Regions from separate parts of the Cupriavidus sp. Met-2 genome, predicted to be linked through region 2. Evidence: riboswitches for the same ligand, from Rfam matches in the RefSeq annotation. Region 2 holds a riboswitch; the other holds the start of a gene.
The links. Region 2 has a riboswitch for glycine ahead of gcvT (glycine cleavage system aminomethyltransferase GcvT). Riboswitches for the same ligand answer to the same signal wherever they lie in the genome.

Region 1 (11,523 bases), on a different contig from region 2:
GCTCCGCCGCCACGTTTTGCAGTTGCAGCAAGGCGCCGTCGGCGCTGCGGAACAGCCGCTCGCCCTCTGGCGTGAACGCGACTCCCCGGTGCCGCCGGATAAACAGCCGGACTTGAAGCTGCTCTTCGAGCGCCCGGACCTGGCGGCTGACGGCTGACTGGGTCAGGCAGAGGTCCTCGGCGGCTTGCGTGATGCTCATGCGCCGGCCCACGGCGACGAAGCCCTTGAGCAGGTCGAGGGAGAACAACCGGGCGAGCGGTTCTGACATGACGGGGGCGTATGGCTGTGGCAGGGGCGAATGGCACCATTACAGCATGGCTCGCCGTCTCTTGCCATGCGTTCAGCGCATGACAAAACGCCCGAAATGTCGGTTGAACCGCCGCACCGGTGCGCATGAAATGGAGGACATTCAACGCCTTCATCCGACCGACAGCATGACCGACGCTCCCCGCTCCCATACTCGTGCCGCATCGCAGCCCGCGGCCCCGGCGCCATGGTGGCGCGATACCGTCTTCCTGTTGCTGGCCGGCGGGCTGGTCATGGGGCTGGCGCTGGGCGCGCGGCACGTGCAAGGGCTGTTCCTGCTGCCGATCATCGGCGACCGAGGCTGGACGCGTGAGTCGATTGGCTTGGCCATGGCCGTGCAAAACCTGACCTGGGGCATCGCGCAACCATTCACTGGCATGGTGGCCGACCGGTTCGGCTCCTGGAAGGTGATGCTGGCCGGTCTGGTGCTGTACGCGCTGGGCCTCTACGGGATGGCGGTGATCACGAGCGCGCCGGCATTCATGCTGGTCGCCGGGGTTTGCATCGGCGTGGCGCAGTCTGGGACGACGTTCGGCGTGGTCTATGGCGCGCTGAGCCGCATGGTGCCGCCAGAGGACCGCAGCCGCACGCTGGGCATCGCCGGGGCGATCGGTGGCATCGGCCAGTTCCTGATGGTGCCGTCCGCGCAGGCGCTGTTGTCGTTCACCGGCTGGACGAACGCGCTGATGGTGCTGGCGGTATGCGCGGCGGTGTTGATCCCGTTCGCGTTGCCGTTCCGCGATCGCGCGCCGGCATCCGATGCTGCTACCGGCGGCCAGCCACCGATGCCGATGCTGGCCGCCATCCGCGAGGCTTTCAGCCACTCGGGCTTCTGGCTGCTCAACCTCGGCTTCCTGGCATGTGGCTTCCAATTGGCCTTTATCGCCAACCATCTGCCCGCCTACCTGCGTGACAAGGGGATGCAGCCCGCTGACGGCATGGCCGCGCTGGCCATCATCGCGCTGGCCAATATCTTCGGCACCTATGTGTTCGGCTGGCTGGGCGGGCGACATACGCGGAAGTACCTGCTGGCCGGCATCTATCTGGCGCGTACGTCGGCAATGGCCCTGTTCGTGCTGCTGCCCCTGAGCTCGATGAGCCTGTATGCGTTCGCAGCGGTGATGGGCTTCCTGTGGCTCGGTACGGTGCCGCTGACCAGCGGCATCGTCTCCCAGGTGTTCGGCGTGCGCTACATCACCACGCTGTTCGGCTTCGTCTTCTTCGGCCACCAGCTTGGCTCGTTTCTGGGCGTGTGGCTGGGTGGGGTGGTGTTCGAGCTGACGCGGTCCTATGACCTGGTCTGGATGGGGGCGATGGCACTGGGCGTGATCGCCGCCGCGCTGCACTGGCCGATTGACGATCGGACGATCGCGCGCGTGCCGATGCGCCCGGCACGGGCATGACGGGCAATACGGGCTATGCTCTTGCGGAATAAACCCTGGTGCTTCGGTGTTTACGTAGCAGGCGAGATACGCGCTCAAGCAGTCCAAGTGGAGTATGCTGGGCACGAGAGTCTCACCGATACCGGAGCCAACCATGCAACTTCGTTTACCCGTCTGGATGGGGATCGCCGCCCTGGTCTTGAGCGCATGTGCGTCGCTGCAACCCGTGGAGACCGGGCAGAAGATGATCGGGAGTCCGCAGTCGGCCGTGAGCGATACATTTGGCAAGCCCACCGAGACGCATCAGCTTGCCGACGGCACGCTGCGCTGGATCTACTCGAAACAGCCCTATGGGTATGACGTCTACGCGGCCGATTTCGATGGGTCGGGCAAGCTGATCGCGTTCCGGCAGATGCTGACCGAGGCCGAAATCTACAAGGCACAGCCCAATACCTGGACCAAGCGGGACGTTATGGAGCGTTGGGGCATGCCGCGCGAGCCAATTCAGTACTACCCGTTGATGAAGCGCGAGGCGTGGTCGTACCGCATGTACCTGCCCGGCTACGTGCCTGCGCATTTCAGCGCCTACTTCGACGACAACGGGGTGCTGGACCGCACGATGATCATCATGGATACGTACGGCGCGGACCGCAGCCGTTCGAAGTAGCGGCCGCGGTACCCGATGCGGTACTGCCCTGGCGGCGAGGTTAGCCGCCAAGGCATCCGCGAAGCTAGCCCCGACGAACGGCGGTGACCTTGCCGCCCACCACGTCGATGGACCGGCGCTGCGGGTTGTAGTCCATCGTGGCCGGCAGGCTCTGGCCATCGCGGCTGCCAAAGCGCCAGGCACATCCCTTGAGCAGGGCGGCGGCCTCGGCTTCGGTCTTGCCGATCAGCGCCTCGTCGCCCAGCTTGTCGGCCTGGCAACCTTCCGGCGTGCCACGGCCACCCTGGGGGCCCGGGTTCGGAATCGGTTCTGCCGGCGGTTGCGACGCGCAACCGGCCACCATGGCGACGAGCGCGACAGCACTGGCGGTGGTCAGTCGCTTCAATTGGCGGTTCGATCGAGTCATGCGGAGGCTCCTTGTGAAGATAACAGCGATTTCTAGAGTTTCTGCGCTGCCGCCAGCGTGAAGATCTTGCTCCAGCGGTTGGCGGTGCTGCCGTCCGCGACGGGGATCTTCCAGTCTGCGGGCGTGTGGTGGTGCAGCGTCAGCGCAATGTGCCACTTGCCATCGGCGGCAACGGCGCGGGCCTCGCCGATATCGGCGAAGATCAGCACGACACGCCGGCCATTCATCTCCAGGACACCGTTCTTGCGCTCGGCGTCGAGCCTCAGGCTACCCCAGTCTCCGGTCAGCGCGAGCACTCGCTCGCCGTTGACACGCTTGCCGTGGATGGCCCGATAGCGTTGCAGCCAGCGCACGGCCAGCGCGGTCAGGGCGGCAAGCAGCGCAACCACTGCGGCGGTGCCGGCGATCGCGCCGTAAGCGGCGGCTACCTTCAGGTAGAGCTGCACGACGCCGTAGACAAAGGCAGCCAGTAACGCCAGCCCCAGGAGAATGATTGGCACGTTCGGTTTTCCGGATGTGTTGTGCATTGGCGGCGCCACCGGGCGCCGCGCCAGTGTCGGACTGCGCAAGCCTATAATGGTTCGCCCCGCACAGCCAGTCGGGGCCCCGATCTGGTTCGGCCGACCTTCCATGCCATCGTATCCTCTCGTCCTTTGTCTGACCATCGCCGTGGTGTGCAGCGTGGGCATGGCCATTGCCGCCTGGCCGCGCCGTGACGACCCTACGGTCAGGGCGTTCCTGCTGCTGGCCGGGGGCGTGGTGGTCTGGAGCGGCGGACGGTTGCTCGAGATCAGCGAATCGGACATGGCCGGGCGCATCTTCTGGGCGAAGCTCCAGTACCTCGGCATCGTGGCCGTGCCAATTGGCTGGCTCGTGGCGATGATCCATGTCAGCCGGCCGCATTTCGTGGTGCCCTGGTCGAAGCTATGGGTGCCCGTGATGGCGGCGGTCCTGTCGGTCGTGCTCGTGTTCACCAATGAGCGTCACCATCTGGTCTGGACCTCGATCGAACTGATGCCCCCCGGTGTATCACCCGGTGCCGTATTCCACCACGGTATCGGCTACACGATCATGGCGGCGTGGACCTATGCGCTGCTCGGACTGAGCCTGTACTTCCTCATCACGGCCAAGGTGCCGAACGCGGCGTTGTCGGTGCGCGGGCGGAATATCCTGGCGTGCGGCCTGGCGCTGCCGCTTGTTTTTCATCTCGCCTATCTGGAGCGCCTGACTGGCCCGCTCGGCGGTGATCTTACACCGGCCACGTTCTCGGTCATGACGGTGCTGGTCTGGTTCTGTGCGCTGCGATCGCATCTGGACGATGTCGGGCACTACGCGCGGCTGCGTGTTTTCGACACCATCCGCGAAGGCTGCGTGATCCTCGGCCTGGACGGCACCATCGTCGAGTTCAACCCCGCAGCGGCGCGCATGTTGCCGGAACTGGCGCAAGGCGAGGTGGCGCCTGCCACGTGGCAGGACTTGCTGTCTTCGCCGGCCACTGCCGAAGACGTCGGCACGAATCCCGGGATTCCCCAGGGCGCGCAGTACGAACTGATGGTGGAGCCCGTCTGCCGGATGGATGGCAAGCCAATCGGCAAGCTCGTGTTCATGCGCGATATCAGCCGCTATCAGTCGCGCGAGCAGGCGCTGGCCATGCAGCTTGGGCAGACCGCGCAGGAGCTGTCGCGCGCCCAGGCGGACCTCGACGTCGATGCCCTGACCGGCATTCCGAATCGTCGCTACTTCCAGCGCGAGTCGCATGCCGCGGTGACACGCGCCTACGAACGCGGCACGGAAATCGGCCTGCTGATTCTGGATGTCGACCTGTTCAAGCAGTTCAACGATCTCTATGGCCATCCGCGCGGCGACGAGTGCCTGCGGCAGGTCGCGACGGCCTTGACCTGCGTGCTCGATGGCACGCAGTTTTGCGCCCGCCTGGGTGGCGAGGAGTTTGCCGTGGTGCTGCCGGATTCCACGTCCGAGGAGACGCGAACCATCGCACGTCGGATGGTGGCAGTGGTACGCGAGCTTGGCATTCCCCACCATGGCACGCCGGTGCAGCCGTTCGTGACGATCAGCGTCGGCGCGGTCTGCGCCGTGCCCGACGCGCCGCGCCTCGAGCCACTGCTGCATCGCGCCGACAGCGCCATGTACCGCGCCAAGCGGGCGGGCCGGAACCGCTACGTGGTCGATGGCGGGCTCTATCTGGAGCTGCGCGGCAACTGACCTGGGAGGAATGCGAGAGAATTCACACGGGGGCTTGCAAATTCCTCAGGCTTCTGTAGAATTCGCGGCTCGCATCGCCCAGATGGCGGAATTGGTAGACGCACTAGGTTCAGGTCCTAGCGGTGGCAACACTGTGGAGGTTCGAGTCCTCTTCTGGGCACCAGATTCGAAAAGCCCCGCGCAAGCGGGGCTTTTTTCGTTTTTGGCCCGGAAAGAAGGGCTTCCCTCAGCCGTTGCCCACCACCAATCCGCCAACGCCCACGCGCCCTTGCTGCGCCGTGGCGGCGTGGCGCAAGACATCCCCCACCATCTCGGCCGTCACGGCGGACAGCGTCCAGCCGAGATGCCCATGCCCTGTGTTGTAGAACACGTTAGCGGCATGGCCCCTGCCAACGCGCGGCATCATGTTCGGCATCATCGGCCGCAACCCCGCCCAGGGCACCACGCTACGGGTGCTGACGCCGGGGAAGCAAGCATGGACCCAGTCGATCAGCGGACGGATGCGATCGGCGCGGATGTCGCGGTCGACGCCGTTGAACTCGGCGGTGCCGGCTATGCGGAATCGGTCCACGCCCAGACGGCTGGTGACAAGCTTGGTTTCGTCGTCGAGCAGGCTGACCGTGGGCGCAGAGGCCTGGCTTTCGGCGTCGTTGAGGTTGACCGTGATCGAATAGCCCTTGACCGGATAGATATTCACGCGATCTCCGAGCTGCCGCGCGAAATCGCGGCTGGCAACGCCGGCGCAGACGACCACTGCGTCGAATTCGCGCGATGTCGTCTGGCCATCGTCAGCAGAGACGATCGTCACTCGCCGGCCGCTGGTCGACACGGTGCTCACGTCCTGGTTGTACAGCATCTGGACGCCCAGTCTGCGCGCCGCCGCAGCGATACCGGTGGTGAACTTGTGGATGTCGCCGGTAGAGTCGCTTTCGGTGTAGTAGCCGCCGTAGTACTGACCTGCCAGCGTCGGCTCGATGCTTCGCATCTCGTCCGGGGTCACCGCGCGCCGTTCGAGTCCGCCTTTGGCCAGGAGCTTCGAGACTTGCCCTGCGTGATCGAAGCCCGCCTTGTCCCGATAGATATGCAGGATGCCGCGCCGCTTGAGGTCGAAGTCGATGCCCTCCGCCTCCGCCCACGCAAACAGGTGCTGGCGCGCGGCAATGGCAAGCCGCGTGGTCTCCACCGTGTTGCGGCGGTAATGCGGGATCGATGCGATGAACTCGGCGAACCAGCTCAGCTTGTGCCAGGTCGGGCGCGGGTTGACGAGCAGCGGCGCGTCGTTGCGCAGCATCCACTTCAGGCCCTTGGCCAGCGTGGACCAGTGCGTCCAGACTTCCGCGTTGGAGGCGGAGAGCTGTCCGCCGTTGGCGAACGAGGTTTCCATGGCCGCATAGCGGTGCCGTTCGAACAGGGTGACGGAGAACCCGCGTTTGGCCAGGGCGTAAGCCGTCGTGGCGCCGGTGATGCCGCCGCCGATCACTGCGATGGATTTCATGTCGAAGGTCTTTCATGACGTCGTGGGATGGCAGTCCGCCGCGCACCATGCGCGGTTGCGGACGCCCCCTCTGTCCTTGACCTGAGAGATTCGCGGCACACGAACAATACGCGTGCCGCTTGCTCCTTCGGTACCGCCGGCTGACGTGCAAGCCGGGGTTCTTCAGAGTTCAATGGCGGGTACCGGTCCTTTTGCCTGAGAGTTTCCGGGGCGGTTGCTCCTTCGGCGCCGTGTCGGCCGGGCGGCTGGCACAGACTCTCCCGATACACGCGGGGTAAAACGATGGCAACTATGCCATAGAAATCCGCTAGCGGCGCGGATCACGTGGCTTGCGGCCCGTGATCATGGCAGCGACGAGGTTCTCGCGGCCCTTGATGCTCATGACGATGGCTGCGGCCACATGAAGGATCACCAGCGCCAGCAGCGCGTTCGCCAGCCAGCGGTGGATGTCGACTGGCAAATCCTCGCCCCAGAACGCATCGAGACGCGAGATCCAGCCGGTGACGGCCAGCGCCAGGATCAGCGTCCACATGGCCAGCATGGCGACGGCGCCCAGCGGCGTATGGCTGACATGGCGCGGCGCGCGGCCGGCGATCAGTGCCTTGCCATAGGCCAGCACGGCGGACGGACGTGGCAGCCACGTGCGGAAACGCGCAGGCTGGCTGCCGATGAAGCCCCACAAGACCCGGAACAGCACCAGCCCCGCGGCGATGTAGCCGAGGGTTCGGTGCACCTTGTCTCCGGAGTCCTGGACGAGGTCAAAGCAGACGATGGCCGCTACGCTCCAGTGCGTGAAACGCACGACCACGTCCCAGACGCGAATCGTGTCGGGGGCGTTCGTCCGGTCCGCGGGCGCCGACATGCTTAGCTGCCGATTTCCGATTTGACGATTTCAAGCGTCTTGGTGTCGAAGTAGATTTCGGCCTTCTTGCCATCCTTGGTCGTACCGTAGATCTCGTAGCAATTGCCGTCCACCTTGAACTTCTTGATGTTGTAGCCCTGTTCCTGGATCTTGGCCTTGGCATCGGCTTCCGGCATCCATTCGGATTTCGGGTGCTTGGCGCAGTTGGCGCCGGCGAAAGCGGCGGTCGAGAACACTCCGGCAACGAGGAAAGCGGCAATCTTCTGCATGAACTTCTCCGGCAATAAGCCCCGCAAGGGGCGATGGCGGCATCCTAACTCAGAATGAGAGCTATTCTCAACACCGGGTTTCCCAGGGGGTGCCGGGCGCTCTCGGCCCGGCAGCTGGTCTTGGACCATTGCTGCCCCCTGGCATACGATGAAATGGCCACGTGGGGGGGCTCCAGCTTCTGGCCAATCCGGACCCGCAGGGAGATGTCATGCAGGGCTATCAACTCACCTTCTACACACAGGAAGGTCGGCGCCATCACGGCAAGCAGCTATCGCACTGGTTGATGCAGGTGATGCGGGAGATGCAGATTCGCGGTGCCACACACACGGTGGCGGCGGAGGGAATCGGGCACGACCATCGCTTTCATTCCTGGCACTTCATCGAATTAGCCGATCGGCCGGAAGAGGTGACTGTGGTCGCCACCGTCGAAGAGGTGGAGGCGCTGCTGGAGCGCTTGCGTCACGAAGACATCCGCCTCTTCTATGCGAAGACGCCGGTCGAGTTCGGCTTCGTCGGTACGCTGGATGTCTGAGCGCCTGGCTCAGTCCGGATTGACGACGGATACCCCGGCACGCGCTGCGGCCCGGGCAAGCCGCGCCACGCCTTCTTCGATCTGCGCCGGGTCGGCGCCCACGAACGACAGCCGGAACGCGGGGCGCGCGCGACGCTCGGCGTAGAAGCCTGTGCCCGGCACGAACAGCACTTTCTCTGCGATGGCATGGGGCAGCAGCGCAGCCGCATCGTCGATGCCGTCCACGGATACCCACAGGAACATGCCCCCGGCGGGATCCGCAAACCGGATGCGCGTGCCGAACGCCTGGTGCAACGCCGTCGTCAGCCGATCGCGTTTGTCGCGATAGACCGCCACTTCCCGCGCGATCTGCCCGGGCAGGTTTCTGGCCTGAAGGTAATGCGCGGCGGTCAGTTGCAGCCATGGCGGCGTGCACAGGTCCGACACCTGCTTGGCGATCACCGCGCGACGCACGATCTCCGGCGCGGCCACCATCCAGCCCAGCCGCAGTCCTGGTGCCAGCGTCTTCGACAGGCTTGCGAGATGCACGAGCCACGGGCGCGCGCCGGACACCTGATCGCACAGCGCGAGCAGCGATGGCGGCGGCGGACCGTCGAAGCTTAGCGCGCCGTAAGGATCGTCCTCGACCAGCACGATCTCGTGCCGTGCCACCAGTTCCAGCAATTGAAGCCGGCGCGCGGGTGAGAGCGTGGCGCCGGTTGGATTGGCGAAGGTCGGCACCGTGTAGATCATGCGCGGACGTGCCGGCGCGTCTGCGAGCATCGCCTCCAGTGCGTCGACGTTCATGCCGTCATGGTCGGACGGCACGCCACGCACGTCAGCGCCGGCCAGCCGCAGTGCCTGCAGCGTCGCCGAGTAGGTGGGTTCCTCCACCAGCACAAGGCTGCCCGGCTCCACCAGCGCGCGCACGAGAAAATCGAAGCCCTGTTGCGAGCCGCTGGTGATCAGCAGTTCGTCCATGGCGACGGCCGCGCCACGCTCCGCCATCAGGGCCGCCAGCGCCTTGCGCAGCGCAGGCGTGCCCTCCGTGGCACCGTACTGCAGGCACTCGGCAGGACGTTCACGCAATGCCTGCGCGGATGCCGCGCCGATGCCTTCCACGTCGAACAGCGCGGCGGACGGATAGCCGCCGGCGAACGAGATCATCTCCGGGTCGGAGAGATACTTGAACAGCTCGCGGATCGGCGAGCCTTGCGGCTCGCGTAGCGCGGGAACGAAGGGGTAGGCGGTCATGGCGTGCTCGTGGTTGCGGACGTCGTGCTTCAGCAGGCCGCCGCGGTCATCTTGAAGATGCCCTGCGCATTGCCGGCGTCGAAGCCCAGGTCCGTGCGCGTGATGGCCTGTGCCTCGTCCACGTAGCGATCACGCGTGATGAATTCGTAGAACGAACCTGGTACCTCGCGCACCACCTCGTCACCGCTGGCGCCAACGAACGCGCGGCGCACCGGATCGGCGCGGAACGCGGTCTGCTTCACGCGGCCGCTTTGCGACACCTCGACCTTTTCCTTCATGGGGCGGCCCACACGCTTCTGTTCGTCCGATACCGCGAAGACATCCTCCACGCGGTCGGTGGCATGGTTGAACGCATTTCCTTCGGTGGCGATCCATGCCATCTCCGACGACTCGGCCAGCAGGCGTTCGTAGTCGTTCAGGTGCGGCGTGGCGTGCTGACGCTCGAAGCAGCGGGCCAGCAGGTCGATCAGTTCCCCGGCATCGGCCAGCGGCAGCGCGCCGTCACGTTCCAGTTCCCACAGTAGCGACTGCGCGCGCGGCGTGAGCGGATCGGCGGAGTTGCCGACGACGCGGCTCACGGCTTGCTGGAAGTCCTCGCTGTAGCGCTCGGGATGGAATTCGCTGAGGAAGAACTGCGCGATTTCCTCCGGCGCGTCGGCGTGGGCATACGAGCGGCCCGTCATGCCGATGCGGTCGAGCGGATACGTGCCATTGAGGCGGTAGCCAAGCGGGCGCAGGATACGCGTGAAGGCTGCCTCGCCTGCGGGCAAGGCGCCGTTCTCTTGCCAGCGGACGGTGCGCAGCGCGCCGTGATCGAAGTGCACCTTGCCGCCCGTGGCCGCTACATCCTCCGTGTAGGCCTTGCCAGTGGGCACGCGATCCAGGATGCCGGCGAACAGCACCAGGTTCAGCGCATGAGCGATTTCGGCGCGCGTGGGGTGACCCAGCTTGCCGGCCGGCAGCGTGGGCATGGCCACCAGTTGCGAGAGCCGCGCGGCGGCTTCGGTGCCAAGGCTAAGGGAAACGAGCGAGGTGACGTTGGAAATCATGATGAGGTGCCGCGCGGGGGACGCGCGGAGAAGCAGTTGGAATAATGTGGGTGGTTTTCAGTCCACCGAGGCGCCGGACAGTCGGACGATGTCGCCCCATTTCTGGCGATCCTTCTTTAGAACCTCGGCGAAGGCGTCGGGCGTGCTCGGTGCCGGTTCGGCGCCGAGTTCGCGCATCTTGGCTTGCACGGCGGGCTCGCCGAGCACGCGTGTCAGGTCCTGGCTAATCTTCTGCGCAACGGCTGCAGGGGTACCACGCGGCGCGAGCAGGCCGAACCACGGGCTGGCGTCGAAGCCTGGCACCGGACCGGCGGCGGCGACGGTCGGCACGTTGGGCAGCGCAGACGAGCGTGCCGGCGTGGTCACTGCCAGTGCCTTGAGCTTGCCGGAACGGATGAACGGCAGCGATGCCGGCAGGTTGTCGAACATCACATCGACGCTGCCGCCCATCAGGTCGGCGATAGCCGGGCTGCTGCCCTTGTAGGCGACGTGGCTCATCTCCGTGCCAGTCATGCGCTGGAACAGTTCGCCCGCGAGGTGCGTGGAGGTGCCATTGCCGGCCGATGCCATGTTCACGTGCTTGGGATGCGCCTTCAGATAGGCGATCAGTTCGCCCAGCGTCTGCACATGGGCACGCTCGGCGAAGGCCGGCGACACCACGACCACGTTCGGCACCTTGGCGACCATCGTCACCGGCACGAAGTCGGCGGCGGCGTCGTAGGGCAGCTTCTTGTACAGCGTCGGATTGATGCCGAACTCGCCCACCGAGCCCATCAGCAGCGTGTAGCCGTCGGCCGGGGACTTGGCCGCCGTGCCGGTGCCGACGATGCCGCCTGCGCCGGGGCGGTTGTCGACGAGGACGGTTTGCTTCCACTGGATCGCGAGCTGGTCGCCGATCAGGCGCGCCACCATGTCGGTGGTGCCGCCCGGTGGATACGGCACGATGATGCGTACGGGTTTGGCCGGGAATTCCTGGGCGGCGGCGATGCCGGGAACGGCCGCGCCGAATGCGAGGCCGGCAGCTGCGAGGGCGCTGATCAAACGCTTCATGTTGTCTCCCTGTCCTGCTTGTCTTTGTTCGTTCTGGGGTGCCGCGTT
Region 2 (11,523 bases):
CTGCAACCTGCGTGGGTAACTGGAGGCACCCGGAATCAGCACTCCACGATATTGACCGCCAGGCCGCCTCGCGCGGTTTCCTTGTACTTGGTCTTCATGTCCGCGCCAGTTTCGCGCATGGTCTTGATGACCGAGTCGAGCGAGACGTAGTGCGTGCCGTCGCCGCGCAGGGCCATGCGCGCCGCATTGACCGCCTTGACCGCCGCCATGGCATTGCGCTCGATGCAGGGAATCTGCACCAGTCCGCCCACGGGGTCGCAGGTCAGGCCGAGGTTGTGCTCCATGCCGATCTCGGCGGCGTTTTCCACCTGCTCGGGCGTGCCCCCGAGCACGGCCGCCAGCGCACCGGCCGCCATCGAACAGGCCACGCCGACTTCACCCTGGCATCCGACCTCCGCGCCGGAGATCGACGCGTTGAGCTTGTAGAGCAGACCGATCGCGCCTGCCGTCAGCAGGAAGTCCACTGCGCCCTGTGGGTTCGCGCCCGGAATGAAGCGGTCGTAGTAGTGCAGCACCGCCGGAATGATGCCGGCCGCGCCATTGGTGGGCGCCGTGACCACGCGGCCACCCGCCGCGTTTTCTTCGTTGACGGCGATTGCGTACAGGTTGACCCAGTCCATGACCGAAAGCGGATCGGAAAGGGTGCGCTCGGCGCGCTCCGTCAGGTTGCGATACAGCTCGGGCGCGCGGCGGCGCACCTTGAATGGCCCGGGCAGTTCGCCATCGGTGCGGCACCCGCGTGCCACGCATTGCTGCATCACGTCCCAGATGTGGAGCAGGCCGTCCATGACCTCCTGCTCGGAGCGCCACGTGAGTTCGTTCTCCAGCATGAGCCGGGCAATCGACTTGCCGCTGGCGTGAGCCATGTCGAGCATCGCGCGTCCGCTGCGGAACGGATGCGGCAACTGGCGCTCGGCCGCTTGCAACTGCGTGTTAGGTGAGCCCGCCGTGACGATGAAGCCACCACCCACGGACAGATAGCGGGCCTCGCGTAGTGAGGTGCCGTCCGTATCGTAGGCGTGGAATTTCATCCCGTTGGGATGCTCGGCCATCGCCTCGCGACGATAGAACGCGATGTGTTCGCGTTCTACGAATGGCACCGTATGCGTGCCGAGCAGCGAGAGCTGGCGGCTCGCGCGTAGCGCGGCGAGCTTGGCGTCGATGGTGTTCGGGTCGACCGTGTCCGGCGCTTCCCCCATCAGGCCCAGGATCACGCCCTTGTCGGTGCCGTGTCCCTTGCCCGTCGCACCCAGCGAGCCATACAACTCCACGCGCACACTTGCCACCTGCGGCAGCAGCCCGTCACGCTCCAGCCCGTGGGCAAACATCAGGGCGGCGCGCATCGGGCCGACGGTGTGCGAACTGGACGGGCCAATGCCCACCTTGAACAGATCGAAGACGCTGACTGCCACGGCTGACTCCGGTAATGCGCCGCCAATAGGGGGCGCCGGCACAGGTTCCGGCCGGCGACGCCGGAGTGTCCCCCGACGCCGCCGCGTGCTAAGGCAGAGGCAGGTGCCTCAGTCTTCAGCGTACTCGCTTAGCGGTACGCACGAGCAGAACAGATTGCGGTCGCCGTACACGTTGTCCGCGCGGCCAACCGGCGGCCAGTACTTCTGCGTGCGCAGCGATGCCACCGGGTAGGCGGCTTCCTCGCGCGTGTACTTGTGGTTCCACTTGTCGCTGACCACCACGGCTGCTGTGTGCGGCGCGTGCTTGAGCGGGTTGTCTTCGCGATCGAAGCTGCCGTCCTCGACACGCGCGATCTCGCCACGGATGGCGATCATCGCGTCGATGAAGCGGTCGAGCTCGTGCAGTGCCTCGCTCTCGGTCGGCTCGATCATCAGCGTGCCCGGCACCGGGAAGCTCATGGTCGGCGCGTGGAAGCCGTAGTCCATCAAGCGCTTGGCCACGTCCTCGTTGCTGATGCCAGTGGCCTTCTGCAGCGGGCGCAGATCCAGAATGCACTCGTGCGCCACCAGGCCGTGCTGGCCCGTGTAGAGCACCGGGAAGTGCGGCGACAGACGCCGGGCCACGTAGTTGGCCGTCAGGATCGCGTTCTCGGTGGCGGCGGTCAGGCCGGCCGAGCCCATCATCGCGATATACATCCACGAAATCGGCAGGATGCTGGCCGAGCCGAACGGCGCGGCCGAGACACCGCCGATGCCGTTCTCGTCGCGACGATAGCCGACGCTGTCCTGGTTCGGCAGGAAGTCCGCCAGATGCGCGCCCACCGCCACCGGGCCGACGCCCGGGCCGCCACCGCCGTGCGGAATGCAGAACGTCTTGTGCAGATTCAGGTGGGACACGTCGCCACCGAACTGGCCCGGCGCGGCCACGCCGACCATCGCGTTCATGTTCGCGCCGTCAACGTAGACCTGCCCGCCGTGCTTGTGCACGATGTCGCAGATCTGCTGCACGCCCTGCTCGAACACGCCGTGCGTGGACGGGTAGGTGATCATGATCGCGGCCAGGTTCTTGCTGTGCTGCTCGGCCTTCTTGGCCAGATCCGCCAGATCGACGTTGCCGTTCTCGTCGCAGGCCACCACCACCACCTTCATGCCGGCCATCTGCGCCGACGCCGGGTTGGTGCCGTGCGCGGACGACGGGATCAGGCAGATATCGCGATGGCTTTCGCCACGGCTCGCGTGATAGGCATGGATAATCAGCAGGCCCGCGTACTCGCCCTGCGAACCGGCGTTCGGCTGCAGGCTCACCGCGGCGTAGCCGGTGGCGGCGCACAGCATCGCCTCAAGCTGGTCGATCATTTCGCGATAGCCGACGGTCTGGTCGAGCGGCGCGAACGGGTGGATGTTGCTGAACTCGGGCCACGTCACCGGGATCATCTCGCTGGTGGCGTTGAGCTTCATGGTGCAGGAGCCCAGCGGGATCATCGTGCGGTCGAGCGCGAGGTCCTTGTCGGCCAGCGCACGCAGGTAGCGCAACATCTCGTGTTCGGCGTGGTGCGTGTTGAACACCGGGTGCGTGAGGTACGCGCTCTGGCGCGCCAGCGTCGCCGGGAAGCCGTCCTGCACCGAGGCTTCGATCGTGTCGAAGTCGGGCACGGCCTTGCCGTGCGCGAAGATTTCCCACAGCGCGATCACGTCGTCGCGCGATGCGGTTTCATCGAACGAAATGCCGATGCGGGTGGCGTCCACGTGGCGCAGGTTGATGCCACGGGCCGTGGCCGATGCGTGGAACGCGTCGGTGTTGAAGCCGGTCTCCAGCGTCAGCGTGTCGAAGAACGTAGCGTTCAGCGGCGTATGCCCCAGCGTCTTCAGGCCGGCGGCCAGCGTGGCGGTCAGGCGATGCACGCGCTGGGCGATGCGCTTGAGGCCCTGTGGACCATGGTAGACCGCGTACATCGACGCCATCACGGCCAGCAAGACCTGCGCCGTGCAGATGTTCGACGTGGCCTTCTCGCGGCGGATGTGCTGTTCGCGCGTCTGCAGCGCCAGACGATAGGCCTTGTTGCCTTGCGCGTCGATCGTCACGCCGACCAGACGGCCCGGCATCGAGCGCTTGAATTCATCTTTCACGGCCATGTAGCCCGCGTGCGGGCCACCGAAGCCGAGCGGCACGCCAAAGCGCTGCGAGTTGCCCACGGTCACGTCGGCGCCCCATTCGCCCGGCGCGGCGATCAGCGTCAGCGCCAGCAGGTCGGCAGCGGCCACGACGCGGCCACCGGAGGCGTGCACGGCTTCGGCAATCGCGCGGTAGTCGGCCACATCGCCATTGACGCCCGGGTACTGCAGGAGCACGCCAAAGGCATGGGCCTGCGCGGCGTCGGCGGCGGGGCCGACCTTGACCTCGATGCCGAGCGGCAGGGCGCGCGTGCGAACCACTTCCAGCGTTTGCGGCAGGACGTCTTCAGCCACGTAGAACGTGTTCGAGGCGTGCTTGTTCACGCGCTGCAGCAGCGTCATCGCCTCGGCGGCAGCGGTGCCTTCGTCGAGCATCGACGCGTTGGCGATATCCAGGCCGGTCAGGTCAGTGATCATCTGCTGGAAGTTCAGCATCGCTTCCAGACGACCTTGCGAGATTTCGGGCTGGTACGGCGTGTACGCGGTGTACCACGCCGGGTTCTCGAAGATGTTGCGCAGGATGACGCCCGGCGTGAGCGTGTTGTAGTAGCCCTGGCCAATGAAGCTCTTGAGCACGCGGTTCTTGCCCGCCAGCGCGCGCAGGCGGCCGAGCGCGGCCTCCTCGGTCAGCGGTGCGGTGAATTCGCCCAGCGACATGCCGTCACGGCGGCGGATCGCGGCGGGCACCACGGCGTCGATCAGCGCGGCGCGGCTCTCGAAGCCGAGCACCTTGAGCATGTGTTGCTGTTCGGCGGAATCGGGGCCGATATGACGGGCGGCGAAGGCGTCGCGCGCCTCCAGTTCGGCCAGCGTGGGCCGGGCACCTTGGGCGGCAGCGTTCATGGGGAGCGGGGCGTTCATGGCAAGGAATCTCGTGGGGGCGCGGCGGCAGGTGGTCAGCCTGGCCGCCGCGTTTGCGGCATCGAATCAGTTGGGGTGTCGGGGCTCAGGCGCCGACGCTGGCCTTGTAGGCGTCGGCACTCATCAGGCCGTTCACGTCGTCGCTGTTGGCCGGCTTCAGCTTGAACAGCCAGGCGTCGAACGCATTGGCGTTGACCGATTCCGGCGAGGCCGAGGCGGCTTCGTTCACGGCGATCACTTCGCCAGCCACCGGGGCGTAGATGTCGGAGGCGGCCTTTACCGATTCCACCACGGCAAGCGCGTCGCCGGCGCCGACCGACTTGCCCACTTCGGGCAGTTCCAGGAAGACGATGTCGCCGAGCGCGTCCTGCGCGTGATCGGTGATGCCGATCGTCAGCGTGCCGTCGGACTCGACGCGCACCCATTCGTGCGACTCGGTGTACTTCAGGTCAGCGGGGAAATTCATTGAGGTTCTCCGGAATGCAGTGTGTTTCTTGTTTCAGGCATCCCCCTGGCTAGCCCGCCGGGGGGATGTAAGGGCGACCGTTGGTGTGAAGCCGGGCGATGCCTCAGCTCACGAGTGCCTTGCCATTGCGCACAAACGGCAGTTTAACCACAGTCGCGGTCAGTTTGCGGTCGCGAATCTCCACCTGCACCTCGGTGCCGGGGGCAATGTCGCGGGGAAGGCGGGCAAAGGCGATCGACTGCGACAGCGACGGGCTGAATGTGCCGCTGGTGATTTCGCCGTCGCCGGCCGGAGTGATGACCTTCTGGTGCGCGCGCAGCACGCCACCCTTGTCTCGCAGGATCAGGCCGGCGAAGGTCTTTTGCTGGCCGCTGGCCAGCAGCGCCGACTTGCCGATGAAGTCGCGCTCGCTTTGCAGGTCGACGGTCCACGACAGTCCTGCATCGAGCGGTGAAGTGTGGATATCCATGTCCTGGCCGTACAGGTTCATGCCGGCTTCCAGCCGCAGCGTGTCGCGCGCGCCGAGTCCGGCGGGACGCACACCCGAGGCGGACAGCTTTTCCCAGATGCCCGCGACGTTCTCCGCCGGCACAACGAGTTCGAAGCCGTCTTCGCCGGTGTAGCCGGTACGGGCCACCATCAGTTCACCCATCTCGGCGTCGTGCACCACCACCGCGTTGAACGGCTTGAGCGTGTCGGCGGGCTGGGTCGACGGGAATGCGTCGTACACCTTCTGGCGCGCGTTCGGGCCCTGCACTGCAACAATCGCCAGCTTGCTCACGCAGGCCGGGGCCAGGTCGCCACGGCGCGGGGTGATCGTCACGCCGCTGCCGGTGGCCGTGTTGCGGGACTGGATCCATTCGATGTCGCCGACGGCAGTGCTGGCGTTGACCACCAGGCGGAACCGGTCCTCGGCAAAGAAGTAGACGATCAGGTCGTCGATGACGCCGCCTTTCTCATCGAGCATGCACGAATAGAGCGCCTTGCCCGGCGTTTGCAGCTTGTCGATGTTGTTGGCCAGCAGACCGCGCAGGAAGGCGCGCGCGTGGATGCCGCTCAGGTCCACCACGCACATGTGGGAGACGTCAAACATGCCGGCGTCGGCGCGTACCGCGTTGTGTTCCTCGATCTGGGAGCCGTAGTTGACGGGCATGTCCCAACCGCCGAAGTCGACCATGCGGGCGCCGAGGGCGCGGTGGATGGCGTTGAGGGGCGTGGCCTGGAGCGTCATGGATGTCCTTGGGGGCGCTCGGTTCGAAAACCGTGGTTCGAAAACGAAAAAAGGGTCATCCGCCGCAGCGTCCGGTCGCGCCAATGCGCTACCAGTCCGCTGCCGCGGATGACCCCTCTGTCCTCGATACCTGAGAGATTACGAAGCGTGGTGCTTCGTGCGCCCCTTCGGTGGACATGCTCACCATTGCCTTGCAATAGCGGATGTCGCTCTCCAGAGTGCGGCATGCATTGTGTGCATGTTGCATGCCGATCCAGCCAGTCCATGGTGCCTGAGAGTTTTCGGGTGATACCCCTTCGGCGGCGCAATCGCTGCGCGCTCTCCCGGCCGGATGCGCGTGAATGTACGGGACCGTTCTGCCTTTGTCAAACCTCGTGCGGCAGGCCCGGTCCCGTGCGTGGTCGCCCGTTGCGGGCGGCCCTCGCCAACCTGTCAGTGGCCGTCATCGCGCCCGGTAACAGGCCCTTGATGAGCGGCCCTGGGACAACCCTTAGTGACCCTTGGTCGTGACGTTACCGATCACGCCACCCACGGCGGCGCCGCCGAGCGTGCCCAGCGCGCTGCCTTCGGTCAGTACGGCGCCACCCACGGCACCGACGCCCGCGCCGATCGCCGTGTTGCGCTGCTTCGGCGTCATGTCGGCGCAGCCGCCAAAGGCAGCAAGCGTGACACCAATCAGTGTGAGCTTCGAAATCGTGCGGAACGTAGTCATATGGCCTCCAGTGCTTTGTTGTCGACATGCAGTACTGCCACGCGCGCCAGCCATACCGGCACGCTGTGATAAGTGAGAGGCCGATGCCGTGCCCCGGGTGCCTGCGGCTTACGATTGTTACGGGCTCGAAACGCTTGCCGTAGGACGGTCTCCGACACACGTGCAGGGTGCGACCAGACACGACGCGCGTGACACGAGGCGCGTGTTAACATCGCCAGCTTTGGCGCACCGGCTCCGGTGTGCTTCATCCGCGCCTTTTCGGCCGATCCAGGCCAATCCTCATCAAAGATCACATGTCCCACGGGCTCAATTCCGCGCAATCCGAAGCCGTTCGCTATCTCGACGGGCCATGCCTCGTCCTGGCGGGTGCCGGATCGGGCAAGACGCGCGTGATCACGCAGAAGATCGCGCACCTGATCGAGGACAAGGGGTTCGAGCCGCGCCACATCGCCGCCGTCACGTTCACCAACAAGGCGGCCAAGGAGATGCAGGAGCGCATCGGCAAGCTGATGGAGGGCAAGACCACGCGCGAGGGCAAGCGGATTCCGCTCAAGCAGCTCACGGTCTGCACGTTCCATTCGCTCGGCGTGCAGATCCTGCGCATGGAAGCCGAGCACCTTGGCCTGAAGCCGCAGTTCTCGATCATGGATTCCGATGACTGCTTCGGCCTGGTGCAGGAGCAGCTTGGCACCACGGACAAGAAGCTGATCCGCAGCGTGCAGGGCACGATCTCGCTGTGGAAGAACGGCATGATCGATCCGGAGACGGCGCTCGCGCAGGCGAGCGATGCCGACGAGCACCAGGCCGCGATGGTGTATCGCAATTACGTGGCCACGCTGCACGCGTACCAGGCGGTGGACTTCGACGACCTGATCCGCCTGCCCGCCGAATTGTTCGCGCGCGACGAAGCCGTGCAATTGAAGTGGCAGAACCGCCTGCGCTACTTCCTCGTCGACGAATACCAGGACACCAACGCGTGCCAGTACCAGTTGCTCAAGCTGCTGGCCGGTGGCTCGCATCTGCGCGCGCCGGCGTTCACCGCAGTGGGTGATGACGATCAGGCGATCTATGGTTGGCGTGGCGCCACGCTCGACAACCTGCGCCTGCTGCAGACCGATTTTCCGAGTCTGAAGGTGGTCAAGCTCGAACAGAACTACCGTTCGACCGTGCGGATTCTGGAAGCCGCCAACGCGGTGATCGCCAACAACCCGAAGCTGTTCGACAAGAAGCTGTGGTCGGAACACGGCATGGGCGATCCGATCGCGATCCACCCGATGAACGACGAGGAGCACGAGGCAGAGTCAGTGGTATTCCGGCTGTCCGCGCACAAGTTCGAGCGGCGCGCGCAGTTCCGTGACTACGCAATCCTTTATCGCGGCAATCACCAGGCCCGGCTGTTCGAACAGATCCTGCGCCGCGAGCGCATTCCGTATGTGCTCTCGGGCGGTCAGAGCTTCTTCGACAAGGCCGAGATCAAGGACATCTGCGCGTACCTGCGCCTGATCGCCAACCCCGACGACGATCCCGCATTCATCCGCGCGATCACCACGCCGCGTCGTGGCGTGGGCAACACCACGCTCGAAGTGCTCGGCACGTTCGCGGGCCAGGCCAAGGTATCGCTGTTCGAGGCGGCCATGATGGGTGGCATCGAGGCGAAGCTGCAGCCGCGCCAGCTTGAGCCGCTGCGCACGTTCTGCGAGTCGATGGTACGGCTGGCCGATCGTGCGAAGACAGACCCGGCCACGGTGGTGCTCGACGATCTCATGGAAGGCATCCACTACGAGGCCTACCTCTACGACACCTTCGACGAACGGCAAGCGCAATCGCGCTGGACCAACACGCTCGAATTCCTCGACTGGCTCAAACGCAAGGGCACGCGTCCCGAGCCGGAAGGCGAGGGCGAAGCCACCGGATTCGACACCGCCGATGGTTTCGGCGACGAAGGCAAGAACCTGCTCGAGCTTACGCAGACCGTGGCGCTGATGAGCATGCTGGAAGGCCGCGAGGAAGATCCCGATGCGGTGCGACTGTCGACGCTGCACGCGTCGAAAGGGCTCGAGTATCCGCACGTGTTCCTGGTCGGCGTGGAGGAGGGCATCCTGCCTCACTCGCGCGAGGACGAGGAAATGGGCGACGAGAAGATCGAGGAGGAGCGCCGCCTGATGTATGTGGGCATCACGCGCGCGCAGCGCAGTCTGCAGATCAGCTGGTGCAGGAAGCGCAAGCGCGCCCGCGATACGTATGCGTGCGAGCCGTCGCGTTTCATCGCCGAGATGAAGCTCGAGGACAGTCCCGCCCCGAAGGACGAGACTCCGGCCATGAGCCCGAAGGATCGTCTGGCCGGGCTCAAGGCGCTGCTCGGCAAGCCTGCGGCGGAATGATTGATACAAGCCGGACAAGCTTCGCGATGACCGGCTCTCTACGATTGGAATGCGCGCTTTCGTCTCGACGTCTGTCGCGACACACTGCGCCTACCCTTCGGTTTGCGGTGTGTGCTGGGCGCATGCGAGCCCGGCTTCTTCCCTGTTGAGCGCTCCCGGATGCGGCAGCACCGGGGGCGTTTTTTTCCGCCTCTCGCTACTTGTGGCGTTTTGCGCACGTATCAAGTTTGATACAAAACCGGCATCGCTTGTAATGGGCAAGCTGGTACATTGGGTGCTCCATCCGGCCGCGGTTCCGCGGCCGTTCCCATCCGCAAGCTCGCCATGGACCTGTCCCCCGCTCTGCCAATCCGCCTGCTGATCGTCGACGACGACCCACAAATCCGGGCCATGCTGGCCGAATACCTCGCCACATTCGGCATGGAGGCCGAAGGTGCCGAAGGCGGCACTGCCATGCGTGCGGCGATGTCGAAGCAGGAATACGACCTCGTCATCCTGGATCTCTCGCTGCCCGGCGAGAACGGCCTGACGTTGTGCCGCGAAATCCGGGAGTCCAGCAACCTGCCTGTGATCATGCTGACCGCCCGCGCGGAACTGGCCGATCGCGTGGTGGGACTCGAGGTGGGCGCGGACGACTACGTGACCAAGCCGTTCGAGATGCGCGAGCTGGTGGCGCGCATCCATACCGTGCTGCGTCGCAGCCGTGCCGACGTGCGACGTCCGGCGCCGGCTGCGCCCGGGCATGAAGTCCGGTTCGCGGCATGGCGACTGAACACCACGCTGCGCCAGCTGGTGGATGCCGAGGACACGGTGGTGCCGCTTTCCAACGCGGAATTCCGGCTGCTGCTGACATTCATCGAGCATCCCAATCGCGTGCTCGATCGCGAGATGCTGATCAACACCGCGCGTGGACGCGATCTGGACGTGTTCGATCGCAGCATCGACCTGCTGGTGTCCCGTCTGCGCCAGAAGCTGCGTGACGATCCGCGCGACTCGGCACTGATCCGCACCGTGCGTGGCGAAGGGTACGTCTTCACGGGCACCGTGGAGCACTGACGGCATGGCCGCGCAGATGCCGCCATCGGCGGACGATCCACCGATCGTGCGGCCCGAATTGCGTTCCAGCGCATCGGAGACGCCCCGAAGGCGCTTCGATTCGATGTTCGTGCGGCTGTTCTTCGTGATGGCCGCGATCATGCTTGCTGTTCACGTGCTGGGCGTGACCGTGATCGAGGGGTTCTTCCCGCGCCCGGGTTCGGAGCGCTACATGGAACGGATGCGCCGCGCCGCCTCGGAAGCCGAGGCGGCCGGCCACTCATTGCCTGCACCACTGCCGGGCGCGTTAGCATCGCTCAGCCATCCGCACGGGCCGCCACCACCGCCCAATGATGACGATGACGACGGCGACAACGACGGGCCCCCGCTGCATCCCGACGCATTCCGCATGCAGAAAGGCGGCGTACTCATGCCGCCCGGACCACCTGGGCCACCTGGGCCACCGTCCGGTTTCCATATTCGAGGTCTCTGGCCGCCGCACTTGGGCATGTTGTTCCAGCTCGTGGCCATCCTGATTGCATCGTGGGTTGGCGCGCGTCTGCTGGCGCGGCCCGTGCAGCAACTGGCCAGTGGCGCGAACCGGCTGGCGCAGGACGTCCACGCGCCGCCGCTGGAGGAGGAGATGGGCCCAGCCGAAGCGCGTGACGCTACCCGGGCACTGAACCTGATGCAGCAGCGCATCCGCACCCAGCTGGCGCAGCAATCACGCTTCCTGGCGGCGGTGTCGCACGATCTGCGCACGCCGCTGACGCGCATGAGCCTGCGCATCGAGCGCATCGAGGACAACAACGTGCGCTACCGTCTGCGCCAGGATCTGGCCGAGATGAACGGACTGATCGACGCCACGCTGTACTACCTGCGCGAGCGAGACGATGCCGCCGGCCCGCGCCAGCGCGTGGACGTGCTGGCACTGCTGCAGGCGATCGTCGACGATGCCCAGGAAATGGGCCAGGACGTGCGGCTTTCCGGCACCGCCGTGCCGCTGCTGGCGTACCCGGCCGAACTGCGCCGCGCGGTAGTCAATCTGGTGGAGAACGCGCACCGGTACGGCGGCGCCGCCCATATCGTGCTGACCGACAGCGCCGAGCGCGTGATCATCGACGTGTCCGATAACGGCCCGGGTATTCCGCCCGCGGAACTCCAGCGCGTGCTGGAGCCGTTCTATCGCGTGGAGTCGTCGCGCAGCCGTGCCACAGGCGGTGTGGGAATGGGGTTGGCGATCGCCGCCGATA

Region 1: linked by a shared signal. The riboswitch ahead of WD006_RS19640 (D-amino acid dehydrogenase) and the one ahead of gcvT (glycine cleavage system aminomethyltransferase GcvT) in region 2 are both predicted to bind glycine.

Annotation. Positions count from the first base shown of each region.
Region 1 covers NZ_JBBHZL010000009.1:165,867-177,389, reverse strand. Annotated here, with positions in the region: gene WD006_RS19675 (LysR substrate-binding domain-containing protein) at 1-268, opposite strand, end outside; gene WD006_RS19670 (MFS transporter) at 435-1,709, shown strand; gene WD006_RS19665 (hypothetical protein) at 1,843-2,355, shown strand; gene WD006_RS19660 (hypothetical protein) at 2,420-2,761, opposite strand; gene WD006_RS19655 (hypothetical protein) at 2,794-3,261, opposite strand; gene WD006_RS19650 (diguanylate cyclase domain-containing protein) at 3,392-4,984, shown strand; tRNA gene WD006_RS19645 (tRNA-Leu) at 5,061-5,147, shown strand; gene WD006_RS19640 (D-amino acid dehydrogenase) at 5,211-6,479, opposite strand; glycine riboswitch at 6,653-6,752, opposite strand; gene WD006_RS19635 (cytochrome b/b6 domain-containing protein) at 6,787-7,341, opposite strand; gene WD006_RS19630 (PepSY domain-containing protein) at 7,344-7,610, opposite strand; gene WD006_RS19625 (DUF190 domain-containing protein) at 7,820-8,143, shown strand; gene WD006_RS19620 (PLP-dependent aminotransferase family protein) at 8,153-9,376, opposite strand; gene WD006_RS19615 (DUF1338 domain-containing protein) at 9,406-10,425, opposite strand; gene WD006_RS19610 (Bug family tripartite tricarboxylate transporter substrate binding protein) at 10,483-11,475, opposite strand.
Region 2 covers NZ_JBBHZL010000008.1:115,928-127,450, reverse strand. Annotated here, with positions in the region: gene WD006_RS18145 (L-serine ammonia-lyase) at 36-1,412, opposite strand; gene gcvP (aminomethyl-transferring glycine dehydrogenase) at 1,521-4,445, opposite strand; gene gcvH (glycine cleavage system protein GcvH) at 4,531-4,911, opposite strand; gene gcvT (glycine cleavage system aminomethyltransferase GcvT) at 5,015-6,142, opposite strand; glycine riboswitch at 6,250-6,369, opposite strand; glycine riboswitch at 6,391-6,478, opposite strand; gene WD006_RS18125 (glycine zipper 2TM domain-containing protein) at 6,633-6,854, opposite strand; gene WD006_RS18120 (UvrD-helicase domain-containing protein) at 7,148-9,235, shown strand; gene WD006_RS18115 (response regulator) at 9,560-10,291, shown strand; gene WD006_RS18110 (ATP-binding protein) at 10,296-11,523, shown strand, end outside.